4 regions of the Streptomyces sp. NBC_00704 genome follow, and region 4 is predicted to be linked to each of the others. Evidence: riboswitches for the same ligand, from Rfam matches in the RefSeq annotation. Region 4 holds a riboswitch; each other region holds the start of a gene.
The links. A riboswitch is a leader RNA that binds a small molecule or an ion and turns the genes downstream of it on or off. The one in region 4 is predicted to bind cyclic di-AMP.
Positions count from the first base shown of each region.

Region 1 (5,551 bases), 3.6 Mb from region 4:
TGGGTACCCGGGGCAACGGGTTGTCCACAGGACGTCCGCCCAGGTGGGAGTCGGGTCGCCGAGGGTTGCCCGACGGGCCGACCGCACTCGATGATGTCGGTGTTTGATCGCACCTGTTCGAAAGTGGGGGCTTGATGCCCGAGATCGCCGACAACGGCCGTACGTGGCTCCTTTCGGGGCCCACGAGCAGCTATGCCCTCCATCTCACCGAGGCCGCCGAGCTGGTCCATCTGCACTGGGGCCCGCGCATCGCGCTCGCGGACGCCGAGGCGCTCGCCGCGCTCGCGCCGCAGGAGCGCGGCGCCTCCTTCGAGGCCCCGCTCGACGGGCACGAGGAGTACCCGGTCGAGGGCGGCCCCCGCTTCGTGCGGCCCGCCCTGTCCGTGCGAACCGAGGAGCGGCGCGGCACCGAGTGGACCTTCGAGGCCCACGAGAGCGACGGCGACGAGCTGCGGCTGCGCTTCCGCGACGCCGGCCTCGCGCTCACCCTGCACTATCGGATGCGCGGCGACGTCGTCGAGCGGTGGGCCACCGTGCGCAACGAGGGCGAACCGCCCCTGGAGCTGCTGCGCGCCGACTCGGCCACCTGGACCCTGCCGCTGCGCGACGCATGGCGGCTGTCCCAGCTGCACGGCCGCTGGGCCGCCGAGTCGCGGCTGACGCGGTCCCCGCTCACCTACGGCGAGAAGGTCATCGGCAGCCGCCGCGGCCACACCGGACACCAGCACCTGCCCTGGGTCGCCCTCGACACCGACGCCACCGAGGAGCGCGGCGAGGTCTACGGCTGCGCGCTGGCCTGGTCCGGCTCCTGGCGGATCGCCGTCGCCCAACTCCCCGACGCGCGCGTGCAGATCACCGGCGGGGCCGGATACGACGACTCGGGCCTGCTGCGCCTGGCCGCGGGTGAGGCCTTCACCACGCCCGTCTTCGCGGGCCTGTGGAGCGACGCCGGCTTCGGCGGGGCGAGCCGCGCCTGGCACGCCTACCAGCGCGCGCACGTCGTCCCGGACGCCGAGCAGGACCGGCCGGTGCTGTTCAACTCCTGGGAGGCGACCTACTTCGACATCTCCGAGGAGCAGCAGGCGGCCCTCGCGCGGCGGGCCGCGGCGATCGGCGTCGAGCTCTTCGTCGTCGACGACGGCTGGTTCGGGGCGCGCACCGGCGACCACGCCGGACTGGGCGACTGGCACGCCAACCCCGACCGCTTCCCTCACGGGCTCAAGCCCCTCGCGGACCAGGTGCACGACCTGGGCATGCGGTTCGGCATCTGGGTCGAGCCCGAGATGGTCAACCCGGACAGCGACCTCTACCGGGCGCACCCCGACTGGGTGCAGTTCCAACCGGGACGAAAGCGGACGGAGTTCCGCAATCAGCTCATGCTGAACCTCGCGCGCGAGGACGTCCAGGAGTACCTCTGGGAGCAGCTCCACGGGCTGCTCTCCAGCGCCCCGATCGACTACGTCAAGTGGGACTTCAACCGCTGCTTCACCGACGCCGGCTGGCCGGACGACGCCTACCCGCAGCGCCTGTGGGTCGACCACGTGCGGGCCCTGTACCGCCTGCTGGACCGGCTGCGGGAGGCCCACCCCGGCGTCGCCTTCGAGTCCTGTTCGGGCGGCGGCGGGCGCGTCGACCTCGGCATCATGAGCCGCACCGACCAGGTGTGGACCTCCGACAACACCGACCCGCTCGACCGGCTCGACATCCAGCACGGCTTCAGTCAGATCCATCCCGCGCGCGTCATGGCCGCATGGGTCACCGACAGCCCCAACGCCCAGCTCAACGGCCGGGTGAGTTCGCTGCGCTTCCGGTTCGTCAGCGCCATGGCGGGGGTCCTCGGCGTCGGCGGCGACCTCTCCGAGTGGAGCGAGGACGAACTCGCCGAGGCGCGTCGCTGGGTGGACCTCTACAAGGACATCCGGCCGCTCGTGCAGCAGGGCGACCTCTACCGGCTGCGCCCTCCGGCGGGCGGGCTGAGCGCCGTGCAGTACGTGCGCGGCGACGAGAGCGTCGTCCTCGCCTGGCTTCAGGCCCAGCGGTACGGCGAGCCCGTTCCCGCCCTGCGGCTGCGCGGACTCGACCCGACGGCGTCGTACGAATGCCGCGAAACGGGCGAAGTGCACCGGGGTGCGGTGCTGCTGCACCACGGACTCCGGGTCGGCCTGCGCGGTGACCTCGATGCGACGGTTATCCGACTGCGTCGCATCTGAGCTTTCTGTCCGAATTGAAGCCTTCGTTCCAACTCGCCGGGAAATAGGGGGGACTGGAGAACCGTCACGTGAGCAGCGTCATATCCGTGACCGTACGTCGCGCGTCATGTTCACGTAATTCGCGTGGTTCTCCTGTGCCTTGAGGGTGGGAGAGGCACGTGTTTCACGCAGGGTGACGGGGGATCCCCGGCGGGGATCAAGAGAAACGCGTGAACGGTGCAACCTTCGCTTGTCTCCGTGCGTCCGGGTCGCTTACGTTCCACCCCAATCCGGACGGACGCCGAATCCTGCCACCGCCCGGATCCCGCACACTCACCCGTGCATGGCAGGAGCGGGGGACCCACAGGCACAACCGCCTGTTCCGGTTCCCGGAACAGGCTAGGGGTCAAGTCGCGCCTCGGCGCGGCCGGGCATCTCCAGCCCGCACCCGACAGCTCACCTCGCAGGCGCCGGAGAGGAATTCGTCATGCCCGCGAAGGGTAAGCACCGCCGTCCCAAGGCCCAGCGTCTCACCCGCTCCATAGCCGTCGCCGGAACGGGCGGAGCCGCACTCGCCCTGCCGCTGATGGGCGCCTCCGGCGCTCACGCGGCCACCCCCGGGTCGGTCGCCCAGACGTCCGCGCAGTCCGTCACGCAGACGGCCCCGGAAAAGGCCGTCCAGGCCGTCCAGGCCGCCGGGACGACCCGCAAGACCGCCACCGCGAAGACGTACACCGTGCGGTCCGGCGACTACCTCTCGAAGATCGCGGACGAGCAGAACGTCAGCGGCGGCTGGCAGCGGCTCTACCGCGACAACCGCGCGGTCGTCGGCGACGACCCGTCGCTGATCCACCCCGGCCTCCGGCTGTCGATCGGCAAGAAGGCCGCCTCCGGCGCCCACCAGCCGTCCGGCTCGTCGTCCTCCCGGTCCGCGTCCCCCAAGTCGCCGTCCGCGTCGGGTTCGTCGAAGGCTTCGCAGTCCTCCGCGTCGAAGACGTCGGCCTCCTCCCCGAAGACGACCCAGGCCGCCGAGAGCAGCGCCGGCGGTTACGTCCTGCCGGTGTCCGGGGCCGCCATCGGCACCCCGTACCACCAGTCGGGCAGCATGTGGTCCAGCGGCTACCACACGGGTGCGGACTTCGTCGTCCCCACCGGCACCACCCTGAAGGCCGTGGGCGCGGGCACCGTCGTGTCCGCGGGCTGGGGCGGCGCGTACGGCAACCAGGTCGTCATCAGGCTCGCCGACGGCTACTACGCCCAGTACGCCCACCTCTCCCAGCTCTCGGTCTCGGCCGGCCAGACCGTGACCGCGGGCCAGCAGGTCGGCCTCTCCGGGGCGACCGGCAACGTCACCGGTCCGCACCTGCACTTCGAGATCCGCACCACGCCGGACTACGGCTCCGACGTGGACCCGATCGCCTACCTGCGCGCGCACGGCGTCTCCGTCGGCTGACCCCCCGGCCACCCCGCCTGACACGCAGCCGAAGGCCGGGCCCCCACCGATCGAAGGATCCGGGGCCCGGCCTTCGGGCTGTCCGCACGCCACCGGTCCCGCACCGCACGGAGCCGTCTGCGGACCAACGACGTCCCGGCGTGATCGCTTATTCCCTGATTGGCAAACTCTTTAGGAGTGGCTTATCTCACCGACCGTCAACCCCTGCCTACGGTCGCGTAAGTCACATTCGAAGGTGAATCATGAACTGCTGTGGCAGACGATTCGAAGAGTGACAACAGATCAGTGATCGGGTCGTACGTGGCGGTGGGGGACAGCTTCACCGAGGGCGTAGGCGACCCGGGCCCGGACGGGGCCTTCGTCGGCTGGGCGGACCGGTTCGCGGTCCTCCTCGCGGACCGGCGGCCCGAGGGCGACTTCGACTACACCAACCTCGCGGTCCGCGGGAAGCTGCTCGACCAGATCATGGAGGACCAGCTCCCCAGGGCCGTGGAACTCGCCCCGGACCTGGTCTCCTTCTGCGCGGGCGGCAACGACATCCTCCGTCCCGGCACCGACCCGGACGAGGTCGCCGAGCGCTTCGAGCGCGCGATCTCGGCCCTGAGCGCCGTCGCCGGCACCGTCATGGTGACCACCGGCTTCGACACCCGTGGCGTCCCCGTGCTCAAGCACCTGCGCGGCAAGATCGCCACGTACAACGGACATGTGCGCGCCGTCGCCGACCGCTACGGCTGTCCGGTGCTCGACCTGTGGTCCCTGAAGTCCGTGCAGGACCGCAGGGCCTGGGACGGCGACCGGCTGCACCTCTCCCCGGAGGGGCACACGCGCGTGGCGCTGCGCGCCGGCCAGGTCCTGGGCCTGGAGGTGCCGGCCGACCCGGAGCAGCCCTGGCCGGTGCTCCCGCCGCGCGGCACCCTCGAGGTGCGGCGCGACGACGTCCACTGGGCGCGCGAGTACCTCGTGCCGTGGATCGGCCGCCGGCTGCGCGGGGAGTCCTCCGGCGACCACGTGGTCGCCAAGGGCGCGCTGAAGCCGGACGACATCAGGATGCGGATCTCCGCCGTCGCCTGACGGGCGCGGGCGGAGGGGCCGGCCCCACCCGGCGGGCACGCGCCGAGCCGGTGCGGCCCGAGCGGGTGGGCCCGAACCGGTGTGGTCCGAGCGGGTGCGGCGGGCCGCCGGCCTCAGGCGGCCGGCCGCTCCACCAGTGAGGTGACCGGACGGGAGTGGCGTCCCCGCGCGCGGAGGGGCGGGTGCTGGGATGACCGCACCCGCCTCCCTGCTGACGTCCGACACCCCCGAGGACCGGTCCCGCATGCCTCTTTCCCGTCGCTCCGTCGCCGCGGCCGTCGTCTGTCTGCTCGCCGTCGGCGTCCCGGCGCTCGGCGCGGCGCCGGTGCTCGCGCTGCCCGCCCGCCCGGCGGCCGCACCCCGGCCCGCGCAAGCCGAGCCCACGCCCGTCCCCGAGCCCGCTCCGGCCCCCGAGTCCGCTCCGGCCCCCGAGTCCGCTCCGGCCCCCGAGTCCGCTCCGGCCCCCGAGTCCGCTCCGGCCCCCGAGCCCACTCCTGTTCCCGCGCCGGATCCCGCTTCCTCCGTGCCCGCGCCCGCGACCGTGACGGTGACCGGGGAGGGCAGCGCGAGCGCGCCGCCCGACCTCGCGGTCGTCGGGGCCGGGGTCGAGACCTCCGCCAAGACCTCGCAGTCCGCCCTGGACGCGCAGAACCAGGCCGCCGCCGCGCTGCTGGCAGCCGTCCGCGCCCAGGGCGTCGCCGAGCGGGACATCCACACGCGGAGCGTCACCCTCACCCCCCTGCACGACTACACGGACGGCGCCCCCCGGTTGACGGGCTATCAGGCGGCCCAGTCCTTCACGGTGACGGTCCGCGAGGTGGTGCGGACCGGCGCGGTC
Region 1 is NZ_CP109000.1:6,899,274-6,904,824, forward strand. Features, by position in the region: gene OG802_RS29945 (alpha-galactosidase) at 135-2,210, shown strand; cyclic di-AMP (ydaO/yuaA leader) riboswitch at 2,495-2,672, shown strand; gene OG802_RS29950 (M23 family metallopeptidase) at 2,677-3,642, shown strand; gene OG802_RS29955 (SGNH/GDSL hydrolase family protein) at 3,928-4,713, shown strand; gene OG802_RS29960 (SIMPL domain-containing protein) at 4,904-5,551, shown strand, end outside.
Region 1: it holds a riboswitch for cyclic di-AMP, as region 4 does, so the genes downstream of both, OG802_RS29950 (M23 family metallopeptidase) here and OG802_RS14415 (transglycosylase family protein) in region 4, are expected to answer to the same signal.

Region 2 (5,551 bases), 570 kb from region 4:
GACGTCGCTCGCGTTCCTGCGGCACCGGGGCCGGCGCGGGCGCGCCGACGCGGACTTCGTGGTCCGGGAGCGGGAGCTGCTGAACGAGCTGTGGCGCCGCAAGGACGTCGCCCGGCCCGCGCTGGACCACGCGGCCCGCATGACGGCTCCTCCGGTGCCGGTGGTTCCGCCGCCCTGGCCGGTGTACGGGGCTTACGGGTACGGTCCGGGCCACGGTCCGCTCCAGCCGTACGGCCAGGCCACCGGCCCCGGACCGGGCTACGGGTACGGCTACGGGTATCCGCCGGGCGCGGGCTACGCGGGCCCGGCCGACCCGTCCGGGCCGCCCCCCGGCTACGGCGGCGGCGGCCCCGGTCACCCCGCGGGCCCGAGTCCCTTCCCCTACCCGTACCGCTAGCCCACGGGCGCGAGCTGGACCGCGAGCGGCAGCGGGAGCCCGCACAAGACCGAAGCCGCATGAGAAGGGCGAATCCGCTTCAGCCCGAGGACACGATCAGCCCAAGGACCGGGCCAGCCCGAGGACCGGACCGGACCAGCCCAGGGACCGGATCAGCCGGAGCCCGGAACCCGCATCCCGCGTCCCGCACCCCGCAGGACCCCGGATCAGGCCGCAGGCTCCCCGATCAGGCCGAAGCCCGCGTCAGGGTGTCGAGTTCCGTGCTCGTCAGTTCCAGGTCCGCCAGTGCCAGCAGCGCGGGCAGTTGCTCGACCGTGCGGGCGGAGGCGATCGGCGCGGCCACCGTCGGCTGCGCGGCGAGCCAGGCCAGGGCGACCGTGGCGACCTCGGCGTCGTGGGCCCGGGCGACCTCGTCCAGGGCGCTCAGGACCCGGCGTCCCCGCTCCGTGTCGAGGTGCTTGGCGGCGCTGCCGGAACGGGCGCTCCGCACGGTCGTGCCGGGCCGGTACTTGCCGGTGAGGAAGCCGGAGGCCAGCGCGAAGTACGGGACGGCGGCGAGGCCGAAGCGGGCGGCGACGTCCTGGAGGCCGCCCTCGTAGGTGTCGCGCGAGACCAGGTTGTAGTGGGGCTGGAGGGCGACGTACCGGGCCAGGCCCTCGCGGTCGGAGAACTCCAGGGACTCCTGGAGGCGCTCGGGAGAGATGTTGGAGGCGGCGATGTGCCGCACCTTGCCCGCCCGCACCAGCTCGTCGAGCGCGCCGACGATCTCCTCGACCGGCACCTCGGTCTTGTCGAAGTGGGTGTAGTAGAGGTCGATGCGGTCGGTGCCCAGCCGGCGGAGGGAGGCGTCGGCGGCGGCCTTGATGTTGTCGGCGGACAGGCCGGGGAACTCGGGGTGCTGGCTCACCTTGGTGGCGATGACCACGTCGTCGCGGTTGCCCCGCGCCTTCACCCACCTGCCGATGACGATCTCGGACTCACCGCCCGAGTTGCCGTCGACCCAGGCGGAGTAGGAGTCGGCGGTGTCGACGAAGTTGCCGCCGGCGGCCGCGTAGGCGTCGAGCACGGCGAAGGAGGCCGCCTCGTCCGCCGTCCAGCCGAAGACGTTGCCGCCGAGGGCGAGCGGGAAGACCTCGAGGTCGGAGGAGCCGAGAGTGCGCAGAACAGTCATGGTTCAACTCAACGGTCACCACGCCCGCGCCCATTCCGCCCGTACCGCGAAGAACATGTGAACAGCCGCGCCGCACCCGGCACGACCGGGTCTGCCCGGCGCGGCTTCAGGGGTGTACTCGGCGGCGTGTACTCGGCGGCGTGCCGCGCCACATGCTCCAGGGCGCCCGTCCCAGGGCGCCCGTCGGGCACATCCTCAGGGACGTTCCGGACGGGCGCCCCAGGGGTGTCTCAGGGGTTGAGGCCCTTGCCGCGCAGCCAGGCCGCCGGGTCGATGCCGGTGGGGTTGCCGTCCGGGTGCACCTCGAGGTGGAGGTGGGCGCCGGTGACGTTGCCGGTCGCGCCCACGCGGCCGATCACGTCACCGGTGGCCACTTTCTGGCCGACGCTGACGTTGATCGACGACTGGTGGCAGAACCACAGCTCGGTGCCGTCGTCCAGAGTGAGGATGGTGCGGTAGCCGTAGGAACCGGCCCAGCCCGCCTCGGTGACGGTGGCGCTGTGGACAGCCTTGATGAGGGTGCCGGTGGGCGCGGCGAAGTCGAGACCGGTGTGGTAGCCGGAGGACCAGAGGGAGCCGGCCTGCCCGAAGGTCGAGGTGATCGTGTACGAGGAGGTCGGCAGCGTGTACTGCTTGGCCAGCTCGGCGAGACGCGCGGCCTCGGCCTTCTCGGCGGCTTCCTCGGCGGCCTTCTTCTTCGCGGCGGCGGCCTTGGCGCGCGCTTCCTTCTCGGCCTTGGCGACGGCGTCGGCCTCGGCCTTCTTCGCGTCGGCCGCCGCCTTGACCTCGTACTGGGTGTGCTGCGACTCGACCTGCGCCATGATCCGGCTGCGCAGGGCCTCGCCCGCGTCGGCGGCGCCGCTGTCGTCGGCGTCGGTGGTGTCGACGGCGGTCTCGGACCCGAAGGCGCTCAGGGCGGACGCGGTCTCCGGGGCGGGTTCGTCGTCGGAGATGAGGGAGCCGACGTTCGGCAGGTCCGGTATCGAGATGGAGACCGGGGCCTTGCCGGTGTTGGCGCTGGCCATCCCGCCCGCGCTGACCGCGGCTATGACGCCGACGCCGAGGACGGTGGAGCTGCGGGCGAACCCGCCGCCGCGCTGCTTGGCGACCCGGTGCTTGCCCCGGACCGGGCGGACGGAGTCCGCGGTGGGGTTCCACTCCTCCCAGGGACCCTCGTCGGTGCGGTGGTCGCCGTAGCCGAAGGAGTCGGCGGACCACTGGCTCGGCGCGTACGGGGCCTCGGGGGCAGGCGGGTTGGACGCCACGAGGGCGCGCTCCTTTCCTTCCGTCGCCTACCGGGTTAGCTGACGGGTTCGGAGCGGGAAGGTCTCCTACGCGCGTATACCGGTCGTGGACTCTGCGAGTTCACGACGGCTTCCGCGTGATTCACCCCAAGGTGGTGGTTCCCCGGTTCCCTTGCGGGATTCGGCGCGTGCGCACGGAGCCGGCTCTGGTGCCGGCTGGGACGGCCGCGCTGCGTTATCGAACGTTAATAGACCCGGGGGTGGGTTTCCAAGCTCTTCTGCTTGATCAACAACATTTCCGACCTGGACTTTCAGGCCATCAGCGGCCGAAAACGGGCGAGTTGACCCCGGCCTCGCACGCCCCCGTGGCCACAGGCGTTCTGACGGCGACTCAGCACCCGTGCACAGGGCGGCCGTACGGTCACGCACCGTGAGGGGGAGGTTCGGGGGAAACGCACCGAGGGCCGGAACCCTTTCGGATTCCGGCCCTCGGCCTTCAGTAGCGGGGACAGGATTTGAACCTGCGACCTCTGGGTTATGAGCCCAGCGAGCTACCGAGCTGCTCCACCCCGCGTCGTTGTGACTCCAGTCTACGCTACTTCCGGGGCCCCGATGACCACGCTCCCGGACGCCTCACATCAGGGCGCCTCACACCAGGTGCCGGTTGGGGGCCTTCGCCCGCTCCTCGTACTCCGGCAGGAGGAGGACGTCGACGCCCGCGGCCGTCAGCAGACCGGCGCCGTCCGCCTCGGTCACGAAGGTGTCCGGCTCCCGCCAGGCCGTGACCACCCGGCGCACGCCCGCGTCGAGGATGAGCCGGGCGCAGGGGGCGGGCCGGGAGGAGCGGCGGGCGCAGGGTTCGAGGCTGCTGTAGACGGTGGCCGTGCGCAGGCGCGGGTCGGCGGGGCCGAGCTTGGCGAGGGCGGCCTCCTCGGCGTGCGCGAGCGGGTCGCCGGCCTCGCGGGAGTGCCCGCGGGCGAGTTCCGTCCCGTCGGCGGCGACGATCACCGCGCCGACGCTGAACGCCGTGTCCGAGGGCGGGCACTGGGCGGCCAGCTCGCAGGCCAGGGCGAGCCAGTGCCGGTCGGCCGCGGCGGCGAGCGGTCCGGCGCCGGGGGCGGTGGGCTCGTAGCGGTGCAGGACGACGTCCTCGATGCGCCGGGTCTCCACCAGGCGCAGGCGTCCGCCCTGGTAGCCGCCGGGCCCGAAGAGGCGGGGCGCGTCCGGGTCGCCCACGAACAGCGGGGCGAGGACGAGCTGGAGTTCGTCGGCGAGCCCCTGCAAGAGCAGCTGGGTGTGGACGGTTCCGCCGCCCTCGACCATGAGGCGTCGCACGCCGAGTTCGTCGTGGAGGTGGGTGAGGAGGCGGCGCCAGTCCAGTTCGGGGCCGAGCGGGACGAGGTCGGCGGCGATGCCGAGCGCGCGGGCCCGTTCGGCGCCCTTGTCCGTCGTGTACAGGGCCTTCGCGCCGCCCGTGTGCCAGAAGTTCGCGTCGGGGTCCAGGTCGCCGGAGCCGCTGACGGTGACCTTGAGGGGGTACGGGGGCCGTCCGGCGGCGACGCGGGCGGCGCGGCGCTCGGGGGAGTTCACGAGGAGGCGGGGGTTGTCGGCGCGGATCGTGCCGGCGCCGATGAGGACGGCGTCCACGGAGGCCCGTACGGCGTCGACGCGGTCGAAGTCGGCGGGGCTCGAGAGCAGCAGCCGCTCGGGGCCGGTGTCGTCCAGGTAGCCGTCGAGGGAGACGGCGGCGGACAGCAGGACGTACGGGTACGGCATCGACGTGCTCCCGGGCTATGTCTTCCGACGGCGATCTTGGTTCAAGTTTGAAACAAACCTACACTGGGGGCATGACGACCCGCTGGCTCACCCCCGAGGAGCAGCGCGCCTGGCGCGCGTACGTTGCCGGCTACCTCCTGCTGGAGGACGCGATCGACCGGCAGCTCCAGCAGGACGCGGGCATGCCCCACCCGTACTACTCCATCCTCGCCAACCTCTCCGAGACCCCGGAGCGGCGGCTGCGGATGACCGATCTCGCGGAGCGGCTGAAGATCACCCGCAGCCGGCTGACCTACGCGGTGTCCCGGCTGGAGAAGGACGGGCTGGTGAGGCGCGAGGAGTGCCGCTGGGACAAGCGCGGCACCGTCGCGGCGCTGACCGACGAGGGCATGGCGGTGCTGCGGGACGCGGCCCCCGGCCATGTCGCGACCGTCCGGGCCGCCCTGTTCGACCGGCTCACCCCCGAGCAGGTGGGGCAGTTGGAGGAGATCTTCACGCAGGTCGCCCGGGGGTTCCAGGGCGACGGGGAGAACGAGGCGGCGCCCGAGGACCTCCCCTGGCGCCGGCGTTCGACGCCCTGCTCCGGGACGCAGTGAGCCGCGTCACACGACCGTTGCTTCAAATTTCAAGCATGGGGTAGGGTCTCGTCTCGTCGGATGTGCTTCAAATCTGAAGCAGTAGCCGACACGGCACCACCGCATCACGGCATCACCGCATCACCGCATCACCACGTCATTCGCCCCCGGACCCGGGAGACCCGCATGCCCGACACCCCCGCCGCCACCCCGCGCGCCCGCGTCCGGGTTCCGCTGCGCTTCCACGACGGCTACTCGGTCGACGCCGAACTCGTCACCTTCCACGGGCTGACCGACAGCCTGGAGCACGTCGCCGTCGTGCTCGGCGACCCCGCGCCCGGCGCCACCCCGCTGGTCCGGCTGCACTCCGAATGCCTCACCGGCGACG
Region 2 is NZ_CP109000.1:3,874,887-3,880,437, forward strand. Features, by position in the region: gene OG802_RS16830 (PrsW family intramembrane metalloprotease) at 1-397, shown strand, start outside; gene OG802_RS16835 (aldo/keto reductase) at 624-1,568, opposite strand; gene OG802_RS16840 (M23 family metallopeptidase) at 1,799-2,833, opposite strand; cyclic di-AMP (ydaO/yuaA leader) riboswitch at 2,843-3,009, opposite strand; tRNA gene OG802_RS16845 (tRNA-Met) at 3,313-3,386, opposite strand; gene OG802_RS16850 (dihydrofolate reductase family protein) at 3,461-4,588, opposite strand; gene OG802_RS16855 (MarR family winged helix-turn-helix transcriptional regulator) at 4,660-5,184, shown strand; gene OG802_RS16860 (GTP cyclohydrolase II) at 5,350-5,551, shown strand, end outside.
Region 2: it holds a riboswitch for cyclic di-AMP, as region 4 does, so the genes downstream of both, OG802_RS16840 (M23 family metallopeptidase) here and OG802_RS14415 (transglycosylase family protein) in region 4, are expected to answer to the same signal.

Region 3 (5,551 bases), 1.4 Mb from region 4:
GACCCGCACGCGGACGGTGTGGAAGACGGCCGCCGCGCCCAGCACCAGGGCGGTCAGACAGCACAGCAGGACGGTGGCGACCAGGCACTGCCACACCCACAGCCCCACCACCGGCTCCCGCTCGGGCCAGGCGGAGCGGGTGAGCGCACGCGGGACCGGCACGGCGGCCGTCAGCGCGACGACGCTCAGCAGGAGCAGGCAGACAGTCATGCCACGGGCTCCGGATCCTGGTCGGGAAGGGGGCGTGCCGGTCGCGCGGGGCGTACCGCTCGCTCACGCGCGCGGTTCCGCCACGGGCGGCGGGCCCGGCCCGAGGACCGTGCCCGCCGCCAGTATGACGGCGGACACCCCCGCGAGTCAGCCCACGAAGGCGCTCCGGTTCGAAGCCGGCCCCGGACGGGGGCCGGGAGAGGCTGCGGCCGGTTGGGCGCTACCTGCGTGACTGCCTACCCGGGGCCTGGGGTCTATCCGGCGGTCACTCGTCCGCTCACCTCGCCCAGGCCCACCGGGGTGCCGTCCGGGCCGGGGGCCTGGGCGGAGAGGGTCACGATGTCGCCGTCCTCCAGGAACGTCCTCTTGCCGTCGGGGAGTTCGAGCGGGTCGCGGCCGTTCCAGGTCATCTCCAGGAGAGAACCGCGCTGGTCCGGCTCCGGGCCGCTGACCGTGCCCGAGCCGTACAGGTCGCCGGTGCGCAGGGAGGCGCCGTTGACGGTGAGGTGGGCGAGCTGCTGGGCGGCCGTCCAGTACATGGTGGCGAAGGGCGGCTCGGAGATGGTGTGACCGTTCAGCGCGACGGAGATCCGCAGGTCGTAGCCGGCGGGCTCGGCGGCCGCGTCGTCCAGGTAGGGCAGGAGGGCGTGGGTGCGCGCCGGGGGAGCCACTCGCGCGGCGTCCAGCGCCTCCAGCGGGGTGATCCACGCCGAGACGGAGGTGGCGAACGACTTGGCCAGGAACGGGCCGAGCGGGACGTACTCCCATGCCTGGAGGTCACGGGCCGACCAGTCGTTGAGCAGGCACAGGCCGAACACGTGCTCCCGGAAGTCGCTCATGGCGACCGGGCTGCCCTGCGGCGAGGGCGTCCCGACCACGAATCCGACCTCGGCCTCGATGTCGAGCCGCACGGAGGGGCCGAAGACGGGGGCCGGGTCGGAGGGGGCCTTGCGCTGGCCCGAGGGCCGTACGACGTCCGTGCCGGAGACGACGACCGTGCCGGACCGTCCGTGGTAACCGATCGGCAGGTGCTTCCAGTTGGGCAGCAGCGTGTCGGCGGTGTCCGGGCGGAAGATCGCGCCGACGTTACGGGCGTGGTGCTCGGAGGAGTAGAAGTCGACGTAGTCGGCGACCTGGAAGGGGAGGTGCAGTGTCACGGCGGACAGGGGCCGGAAGAGCGGTTCGACGGTGGCTCGGTGCGCCGGGCTCGTCACCCACTCCGTCAGCTCGCGACGCACCTGCGTCCAGACCGGACGGCCCGCCGCCATCAGCGGGTTGAGGGTCGGCGCCGCGAGCAGCGCGGCGTGGGACGAGCCGAGCGCGCGGGCCGCCGCACCCGCGTCGAGGACGTGGTCGCCGAGGCGGACGCCGACGGTCCGCTCGGTGGAGCCCGGCAGCGAGAAGACGCCGTACGGCAGGTTGTGCGGACCGAAGGGATCGCCCTCGGCAAGGTCGAAGGGGGGCATCGGGTACTGCCTCTCTTTCGTGTTCGTGCGCTCTGTGGTGCTCGCCAGGTGAGCCCGCCGATTCCGCGCGGATGCCGCGGGTGCGCCGAGCCGGGCCACACGTTACGGCCGACCTCGGGGAAGCGGCACGGGGGCGGGCCCGTCGAGGCGGCCCGGACGGACGCGCCGGCGGTGGCGGGGGAGGTGGGGGAGGCGCTGCGGGCGCGGCGGACCACGCGACGCCCCGGCCGGGCGGGTGCCGGAAGGCGCTTCTTCGAGCCGGTCGTCAACCACCGACGGTCAGTCGCCGAAGGGGAGTTGGCAGAACCGGACCGGACCCGGTCGCTGTTCGGTTCCCGTCGAACCAGGGCGGTGCGGGGTCCGTATTCTCTGATCATGGCCGCACCCACCGCATATGCCGCGCGCACCGCGTACTCCCTCATCGCCACCGACCTGGACGGAACGCTGCTCCGCGGCGACGACACCTTCTCCGACCGGTCCCTCGACGCGCTCGCGCGGGTGGCGGCCGCCGGTGCACGCCACCTGGTGGTGACGGGACGTCCCGCGCCCCGCGTGCGGCCGCTGCTCGACCGTCTGCACAGCAGGGGGCTCGCGGTGTGCGGACAGGGCGCGCAGCTGTACGACGCCGGCGCGGACCGTCTGCTGTGGTCGGTCACCCTGGACCGGGAGCTGGCCGAGACGGCGCTCGGCAAGATCGAGGCGGAGGTCGGGCAGCTGTACGCGGCCGTCGACCAGGACGGCGTCGACGGGCTGACGCTCATCGAGCCGGGCTACCGGATGCCGCACCCCACGCTGCCCGCTCTGCGCGTCGCCCGCCGCGACGACCTGTGGTGCGAGCCGATCAGCAAGGTGCTGCTGCGCCACCCGTTCCTGTCCGACGACGAGTTGGCGGCGACGGCCCGCTCGGTGGTCGGCTCGCTCGCCACGGTCACCATGTCGGGGCCGGGCACGGTGGAACTCCAGCCCTGCGGGGTCACCAAGGCGACCGGGCTGGCGCTGGCCGCCGAACACCTGGGGCTGCGGCCCGAGGACACCGTCGCCTTCGGGGACATGCCCAACGACATCCCGATGTTCGACTGGGCGGCGCGCGGTGTCGCGATGGCCAACGCGCACCCGGAACTCAAGGCGATGGCCGACGAGGTCACGACGTCGAACGAGGACGACGGCGTGGCCGTCGTCCTCGAAAGACTGTTTCCCTGAGCCGGGCCCCGCGCGCTCGGCACGGGCGGTGCGCCCGGCGCTCGATGCGTTGTTCACGCGCCGGACGTCAGGTGTCAGGCGTCATGTGTCACGCGCGAACGCGCCGGGGGCCGAGTGCCGGGAGCCGAGTGCCGGGGGCCGGCTGTCAGTACGCGCTGAAGACGTTGTCGATGGAGCCGTAGCGGGCGGCCGCGTAGTTGCAGGCGGCGGTGATGTTCGCGACCGGGTCGTAGGAGTCCCAGGACGTGCCGTCGACGTGGTAGGCGCGGAAGGTCGGGTCGATGACCTGGAGCAGTCCCTTGGAGGGAATGCCCGCGGCCGCGTTGGAGTCCCACAGGTTGATGGCGTAGGGGTTGCCGGACGACTCGCGGATGACGTTGCGGTAGATGCCGTTGTACGTCCCCGGGATGCCGTGCTGCGACATGACGTGCAGCGAGGCGCGGATCCACCCGTCGAGGTTGTTGGAGTACCCCAGGCTGGTGGCGGTCGCGACGGTCGGGGTCGCGGCGGAGGCGGTGGTGGCGCCGATCAGCGGGAGTGCCAGCACGGCGACTCCGGTGCCGGCGACGGCGAGCTTGCGGGCGAGGCGGGCGGTGCGGGTGCGGCGGTGAGCAGCAGCGGGCATGACGGTTTTCCTCTCCAGCGCCTGCGAGGTGAGCTGTCGGGTTCGGGCGGGGAGCTGCCCGGTCGCGTCCTGACGGTCGCGACTTCACCCCGAGCCACGACGGGCTGCCCGAAACGTCCGGAAAACATCCGGGACGTCAGGAACATCCGTTGCGGCGACTTACCTGGTTCCCCCGCTCCTGCCGTGCGTTCTCGATGGGTGTCATGGGCGGCGGCAGGATTAGGCGTCCGCCCGACAGGCCGGGAACGTATGCGAGAGCACATGTCCGGAACAAGTACCGGATTCACAGATCACCCCTATTGACCTTGGTCTGTGGTCTATGGGGTGCTTGATCCTTTGTGGGTGCAAAGGGTCAACTTGCTTGAGGCGTGCGGAGAATCGGTGAAGGACGGGCGAGGGGTGACCGGTCTCGGGGAGTGAGCCAACTCACCTGGGTCCACAAGGGCGGCGAAACGGGCATTAGCCCCAACTCGTCGTCAAACGAATGTCGATGAGTTGTCGTCCGCCATGTCGCGCCACGTCGCGCCGCGCCGTCCCTCGGGGGGAGCCGCTCCGCCCTTCCTCGGAAGGGCGCTCCGCCCTTTCGGGGAGGCGGCACCGTCCCGCCGGGGGCGGGGAGTGGGCGACGGTCACGGAGGGGGGCGCGTGACAGTCGTCACGCCGGGCGGGGTGGGGTGGGGTGGATCGGTGCGGGTCGGGTCCGGCGGGAGGTGCGGGAGTGTGGGTCCGCGTGAGGAGCGTGAGCCCGCACTGGGGCCTGCGCGCGCGTGCGGGACCGTGCTCCTGCGTGAGCGTCCGGCGGGGCGGGTGTGTGCGGGTTCGTCGTCCGGCGGGTGCGGGTCCGACGTCCGCGGGTGGGGATCTGCGACCCGGCCTGTGCGGGTCCGGCGTCCGGTGTGTGCGGATCTGCGGCCCGGAGTGTTCGGGTGTGTGGTCCGGCGTGTGCGGGTCTGTGGTCGGGCTTGTGCGGGTCTGTGGCCGGGGGTGGCCGCGTGCGGCCGCATGATTCGCGGCGCCGGGGCAATCCGATGGGTGTTCCGGCGGGTGTCCGACCGTACGAGCTGATCAGGAACTCGGCGGGTGGAATCCGGTGCCGCCCCGCCCGACGGAGACGGTTCCCGGGCGAGCCCATTCGAGCCCGGGGGACGTGGGGGCTATCGGTGATCGAAACGTGACCGGATACGCTGACTTGAGTGGTGGCAGCGACCTATCGACAAACCGCGTAATCGCCAGTGGACACCAGCAGACAGGAGACCCCTCGTGACCGTCGTCGGGCCGTTCGGGCTGAGCGTGCGGGACCAGGCTCTGGAAGCCGATGTCCAGGCCGGATTGGCGGCTGTCGAGGAAGGCTTGCTCGAGGCCACCAAGAGTGAGGTCCCCTTCATCACGGAGGCGGCACAGCACCTCGTGCGGGCGGGCGGGAAGCGGTTCCGGCCGCTGCTCGTGGTGCTCGCGTCGCAGTTCGGGGACAAGCACGCGCCGGGTGTCGTGCCGTCGGCCGTGGTGGTGGAGCTGACCCACCTGGCCACCCTGTACCACGACGACGTGATGGACGAGGCCGCCGTGCGGCGCGGGGTGCCCAGCGCCAACGCCCGCTGGGGGAACTCCGTCGCCGTCCTCACGGGCGACTTCCTCTTCGCCCGCGCCTCCCACATCCTGGCCGACCTCGGCCCGGAGGCGGTGCGGGTGCAGGCGGAGGCGTTCGAGCGGCTGGTCACCGGCCAGATCCTGGAGACGGCCGGTCCGACGGACGGCCGGGATCCGGTCGATCACTACCTCGACGTCCTCGGCGGCAAGACGGGCTCGCTGGTGGCGGTGGCCTGCCGGTTCGGGGCGATGATGTCGGGCGCCGACGAGACGGTCGTCGACGTCCTGACGCAGTACGGCGAGCGGCTGGGCGTCGCGTTCCAGCTCGCGGACGACGTCCTGGACATCGCGTCCGACTCGCGCGAGTCGGGCAAGACGCCCGGCACGGACCTGCGCGAGGGCGTGCCCACGCTGCCGGTGCTGCGGCTGCGTGAGCGCGCGGCGCGGCTGGCGCTGCCCGAGG
Region 3 is NZ_CP109000.1:4,756,633-4,762,183, forward strand. Features, by position in the region: gene OG802_RS20815 (M56 family metallopeptidase) at 1-210, opposite strand, end outside; gene fahA (fumarylacetoacetase) at 465-1,676, opposite strand; gene OG802_RS20825 (HAD family hydrolase) at 2,052-2,876, shown strand; gene OG802_RS20830 (transglycosylase SLT domain-containing protein) at 3,022-3,501, opposite strand; cyclic di-AMP (ydaO/yuaA leader) riboswitch at 3,505-3,721, opposite strand; gene OG802_RS20835 (polyprenyl synthetase family protein) at 4,762-5,551, shown strand, end outside.
Region 3: it holds a riboswitch for cyclic di-AMP, as region 4 does, so the genes downstream of both, OG802_RS20830 (transglycosylase SLT domain-containing protein) here and OG802_RS14415 (transglycosylase family protein) in region 4, are expected to answer to the same signal.

Region 4 (5,551 bases):
CTACCGCGACGCCATCCGCGCCACCGAAGGCATACCGGAGGAGTAGCACGGCCACCCTTCGCGCCCGCGGCGGGTTGAGCGGGCGTGCGGCGGCGCGGGGCGGGCGTGCGGTGGCTGACCACTTCACGCCGCCTGCCCGGCCCGCCTCCCCGCCCAGCCTCCTCGCCCGCCCCCCTGCCCCGCCGCCCGCCGGAACGTGTCCTCGCTCGCCCCCCGCAGGCCCGCGGAACGCGTCCTCCGGGGTCCGGTTACCGTCGTGGAGTGACCAACCCGCCCCGTCCCCAGGCCGACGTCCCGCCCGCTCCCGAGTTGTTCACCTGGGAGTTCGCCACCGACCCCTACCCCGCCTATGCCTGGCTGCGCGAGCACGCGCCCGTGCATCGCACGCGACTGCCCAGTGGTGTCGAGGCATGGCTGGTCACGCGGTACGCCGACGCGAAGGAGGCTCTCGCCGACCAGCGGCTGTCGAAGAATCCGGCGCACCACGACGAGCCCGCGCACGCGAAGGGGAAGACCGGTATCCCCGGCGAGCGCAAGGCCGAGCTGATGACGCATCTGCTGAACATCGACCCGCCCGACCACACCCGGCTGCGCCGCCTGGTCAGCAAGGCGTTCACGCCCCGCCGGGTCGCCGAGTTCGCGCCCCGGGTGCAGGAGCTGACCGATCAGCTGCTGGACCGGTTCGCGGAGCGGGGCGAGGCCGACCTGATCCACGACTTCGCCTTCCCGCTGCCCATCTACGCCATCTGCGACCTGCTGGGCGTCCCGCGCGAGGACCAGGACGACTTCCGGGACTGGGCGGGCATGATGATCCGGCACGGCGGCGGGCCGCGTGGCGGGGTCGCGCGGTCGGTGAAGAAGATGCGCGGCTATCTGCTGGAGCTCATCCACCGCAAGCGCGCGGAGCTGCCCGCTCGGCCGGCGCCGGGCGAGGACCTCATCTCCGGTCTCATCCGCGCCTCCGACCAGGGTGAGCACCTCACCGAGAACGAGGCCGCCGCCATGGCGTTCATCCTGCTGTTCGCGGGTTTCGAGACGACGGTGAACCTCATCGGCAACGGCGCCTACGCCCTCCTCACCCACCCCGAGCAGCGTGCGCGCCTGCAGAGGTCGCTCGCCGGGGACGACGGCGAGCCCTCCCTGCTGGAGACGGGCATCGAGGAACTCCTGCGCTACGACGGGCCCGTGGAACTGGCGACCTGGCGGTTCGCGACCGAGCCGCTGCGGATCGGCGGGCAGGACATCGCGCCGGGCGACCCCGTCCTCGTCGTCCTCGCGGCGGCGGACCGCGACCCGGCGCGGTTCGCGGACCCCGATGTGCTGGATCTGTCCCGTCGTGACAACCAGCACCTCGGCTACGGCCACGGCATCCACTACTGCCTGGGCGCCCCGCTGGCCCGGCTGGAGGGACGGACCGCGCTCGCCACTCTCCTCACACGGCTGCCCGATCTCCGACTGGCGGCGGATCCGGCCGAGTTGAGGTGGCGGGGCGGGCTCATCATGCGCGGGCTGCGGACGTTGCCGGTGGAGTTCGCTCCGGAACGTTCCGGCTCCGGACAGGCCCGGATCTGAGCGAAAGTCAGCCGGAGTGTGACCGTTCTACGGAGCAAAGGTGACCGGTCCTCAACTCTGTGATCTTCACGTGATCTGCGCGGCATGAACTTGTGACAAGTGATCGTCTGCCTATACGTTCACTCGTCAGCGCGACGGGCCGGTCTCGGACGCCGCGCCGGTCACTGCTGTCCACAGAAAGGCCCTCGCATGCTCTCCGGGAACGGTCGGCACCGTCGCCCCCGTCAGGCTCCGGCCCTCCTCGTCGCGGCCGGGGTGACCGGTTCGGCCATCGCCATCCCGCTGCTGGCCGCCTCCGGCGCCAGCGCCGCCGACGGCACGGTGTGGGACAAGGTGGCGCAGTGCGAGACCGGCGGCTCGTGGAGCGCCGACAAGGGCGACGGCGAGCTCGGCGGTCTGAGCCTCAGCCAGAAGGACTGGGAGACGTACGGGGGGCTCGACTACGCGACCCGTCCCGACCTGGCCAGCCGCAACCAGCAGATCGCGGTGGCGCAGAAGGTGCTCGCGGCGCAGGGCATCGGCGCGTGGGGGACCTGCGGGCTGACGTCCGGCCTCACCAAGGCGAACGGCGCGCTGCCCGTGGACACCGGCCTGGCGGACGACTCCTCCGGCTCGGCCTCCTCCGGACTGTCCGATCTGTCCCGAGGGCTGTCCGGATCGTCCGGTTCCGGGTCGTCGGACTCGACGGGCTCCACCGGCGGTGCGGACGGTTCGGGTGACGGCTCGTCCGGCGCGGACGGATCGTCCGACTCGTCCGACTCGACCACCGATCCCAGCGGTTCGCCCTCGGAGTCCGCTTCCTCCTCTTCCTCGGCTTCATCCTCTTCGTCCCCTTCGGCCTCTTCCTCCGCCGCGGGTGACTCCACCGGCTCCGCCGCGGGCAAGGGGGCGGGTGCTGCGGGCGACGGATCCTCCACGGTCACCCCGGAAGTGAACGAGTCGGACAATTCGGGCCAGGATGTGGGCTCTTGGAGTCTCGTCGACACCGGCTCCCTCGGCGCCGGCCGGCACCGCGGGCCCACCGCCGACGAGGACACGGCCAAGAGCGCCACGAACGTCGCGCCGAGCGGCACCGCCCCCGCCACCGCCGGCCGGCACGCCGCGGCCACCTACGTCGTCCAGGAGGGGGACTCGCTCGCGTCCATCGCCGACTCCCTTGGCCTCGACGGCGGATGGCGCGGCCTGTACGCCGAGAACAAGGACCTCATCGGCGGCGACCCGAGCGACATCGCGCCCGGTCAGACCCTCGACACAGGGGCCTAATAGGGCGCAAAACCCGGTAAATACAGCGGGAGTTCACGTCACGCTTCGCGCCGAATGTCCGGTTTGGTGAAAGTGTGGGATGAGTCTCAGAAGCCCTGATCGTCTTTGAAATTCGGCGGATCACGTGTCTACGGTCGAGGCCGCTCGGCAACCCGAGCCCCGGCCGTCGCAACGCCGAATCCTGCCAGCGGCAGTCCGGGAACAGTCGTCGCGTCAAGCGCCGTAGGCAGGAGCGGGGGACCCAAGGTAAGCGCCGGGACCGGCTGTAGAGGCTGGATCCGGCTTGGGGTGAAGTCACCCCTCCGGGAAGCGATCGCTTCCGTGGAGGAGTGACCGGGCAACTCACACGGCCCGAACCCGACAGCTCACCTCGCAGGCGTCGGTGAGGGGATCCACCATGCTGTTTTCCGCCAAGGGCAAGCACCGTCGTCCGTCCAAGGCCACCCGCGCCGCCGCTCTGGCCGGCGTCACCGGTGTCGCCATCGCCGCCCCGCTGATGGCGGCCGGCAGCGCCTCCGCCGCCACCGCCTCCGAGTGGGACACGGTCGCCCAGTGCGAGTCCGGCGGCAACTGGTCCATCAACACCGGCAACGGCTACTACGGCGGCCTTCAGTTCTCCGCCTCCACCTGGGCCGCGTACGGCGGCACGCAGTACGCCGCGCAGGCCAACCAGGCCTCCAAGTCGCAGCAGATCTCCGTCGCCGAGAAGGTGCTCGCCTCCCAGGGCAAGGGCGCCTGGCCGGTGTGCGGCACGGGCCTGTCCGGCGCCTCGTACAACGGCGGCTCCGACTCCTCGAACTCCTCCGGTTCGTCCAGCTCCTCCAACTCCTCGGACAGCGGCAGCAGCGCCCGCTCGACCGAGAAGCAGAGCGCCTCGCGCTCCACCGACCGTCCGGCCGCCACCAAGAAGTCCAAGACGGTCACCACCCCGACCGGCAAGAAGGTCAAGAAGGGCGACGGCGAGTACAAGGTCGTCAAGGGCGACACCCTCAGCTCCATCGCCGAGAAGCACAAGGTCAAGGGCGGCTGGCACAAGCTGTTCGAGCTGAACAAGGACATCGTCGAGGACGCGAACCTCATCTTCCCGGGCCAGCAGCTGCACCTGAAGTGACAGCCGGCTCCCCGGGAAGCCACAGCTCTCCCACGGCCGAGGCCCGCACACTTCGGGCCTGACGAGGTCCTGATGAAGGCCTGGCGAGGGCCTCATGAGGACCCGGTGAGGGCCGCCCCCGTCCCCACGGGCTCCCCGCTCCGGTGCGTGTTCCCCCGTACGCACCGGAGCGGGGTTTCTCTTTGTCCGGACGCCCGTCCGCGGGCCCCCGTCGGCCTTTCTCGGCCACCCCCTTTGTTCCGGGCGTGAACAATGGGTACGGTCTGTCTGTCCACGGGACGGTCGGTCGGCTGCCGACGGCCCGGGGACGGTTAGGCTCTAGTCGCAAGGCCCGCCGCGGTCCGTCACGGCCCGCGGGCCCCGCACAACCAGCGTCACATCCCAAGAAGGAGATGCTCGTGCCGTCCATCGACGTCGTCGTAGCCCGGGAAATCCTGGACTCCCGAGGCAACCCCACGGTCGAGGTCGAGGTCGGCCTCGACGACGGCAGCACGGGTCGTGCCGCCGTACCGTCCGGCGCTTCCACCGGCGCCTTCGAGGCCGTCGAGCTCCGCGACGGCGACCCCAACCGCTACCACGGCAAGGGTGTCGAGAAAGCCGTCCTCGCCGTCATCGAGCAGATCGGCCCGGAGCTCGTCGGCTACGACGCCACCGAGCAGCGCCTGATCGACCAGGCCATGTTCGACCTGGACGCCACCGACAACAAGGGCTCCCTCGGCGCCAACGCCATCCTCGGCGTCTCGCTCGCCGTCGCCCACGCCGCCTCCGAGGCCAGCGACCTGCCGCTGTTCCGCTACCTGGGCGGCCCGAACGCGCACCTGCTGCCCGTTCCGATGATGAACATCCTGAACGGCGGCTCGCACGCCGACTCCAACGTGGACATCCAGGAGTTCATGATCGCCCCGATCGGCGCGGAGTCCTTCTCCGAGGCGCTGCGCTGGGGCGCCGAGGTCTACCACACCCTCAAGAAGGTGCTGAAGACCAAGGGCCTGTCCACCGGTCTCGGCGACGAGGGCGGCTTCGCCCCGAACCTGGAGTCCAACCGCGCCGCGCTCGACCTCATCATCGAGGCCATCCAGCAGGCCGGTTACGTCCCCGGCGAGCAGATCGCGCTCGCCCTCGACGTGGCCGCGTCCGAGTTCTACAAGGACGGCGCGTACGAGTTCGAGGGCAAGTCCCGCTCGGCCGCCGAGATGACCGAGTACTACGAGGAGCTCGTCTCCGCGTATCCGCTGGTCTCCATCGAGGACCCGCTGTTCGAGGACGACTGGGCCGGCTGGAAGGTCATCACCGACAAGCTGGGCGACAAGGTCCAGATCGTCGGCGACGACCTCTTCGTCACCAACCCCGAGCGCCTCGCCCGCGGCATCGAGGAGGGCTCCGCGAACGCCCTGCTCGTCAAGGTCAACCAGATCGGCTCGCTGACCGAGACGCTGGACGCCGTCGAGATGGCCCAGCGCAACGGCTTCAAGTGCATGATGTCCCACCGCTCCGGCGAGACCGAGGACGTCACCATCGCCGACCTCGCCGTCGCGGTGAACTGCGGCCAGATCAAGACCGGCGCCCCGGCCCGCTCGGACCGCGTCGCCAAGTACAACCAGCTGC
Region 4 is NZ_CP109000.1:3,307,093-3,312,643, reverse strand. Features, by position in the region: gene OG802_RS14430 (nucleoside triphosphate pyrophosphohydrolase) at 1-46, shown strand, start outside; gene OG802_RS14425 (cytochrome P450 family protein) at 262-1,572, shown strand; gene OG802_RS14420 (transglycosylase family protein) at 1,762-2,835, shown strand; cyclic di-AMP (ydaO/yuaA leader) riboswitch at 3,044-3,229, shown strand; gene OG802_RS14415 (transglycosylase family protein) at 3,233-3,946, shown strand; gene eno (phosphopyruvate hydratase) at 4,339-5,551, shown strand, end outside.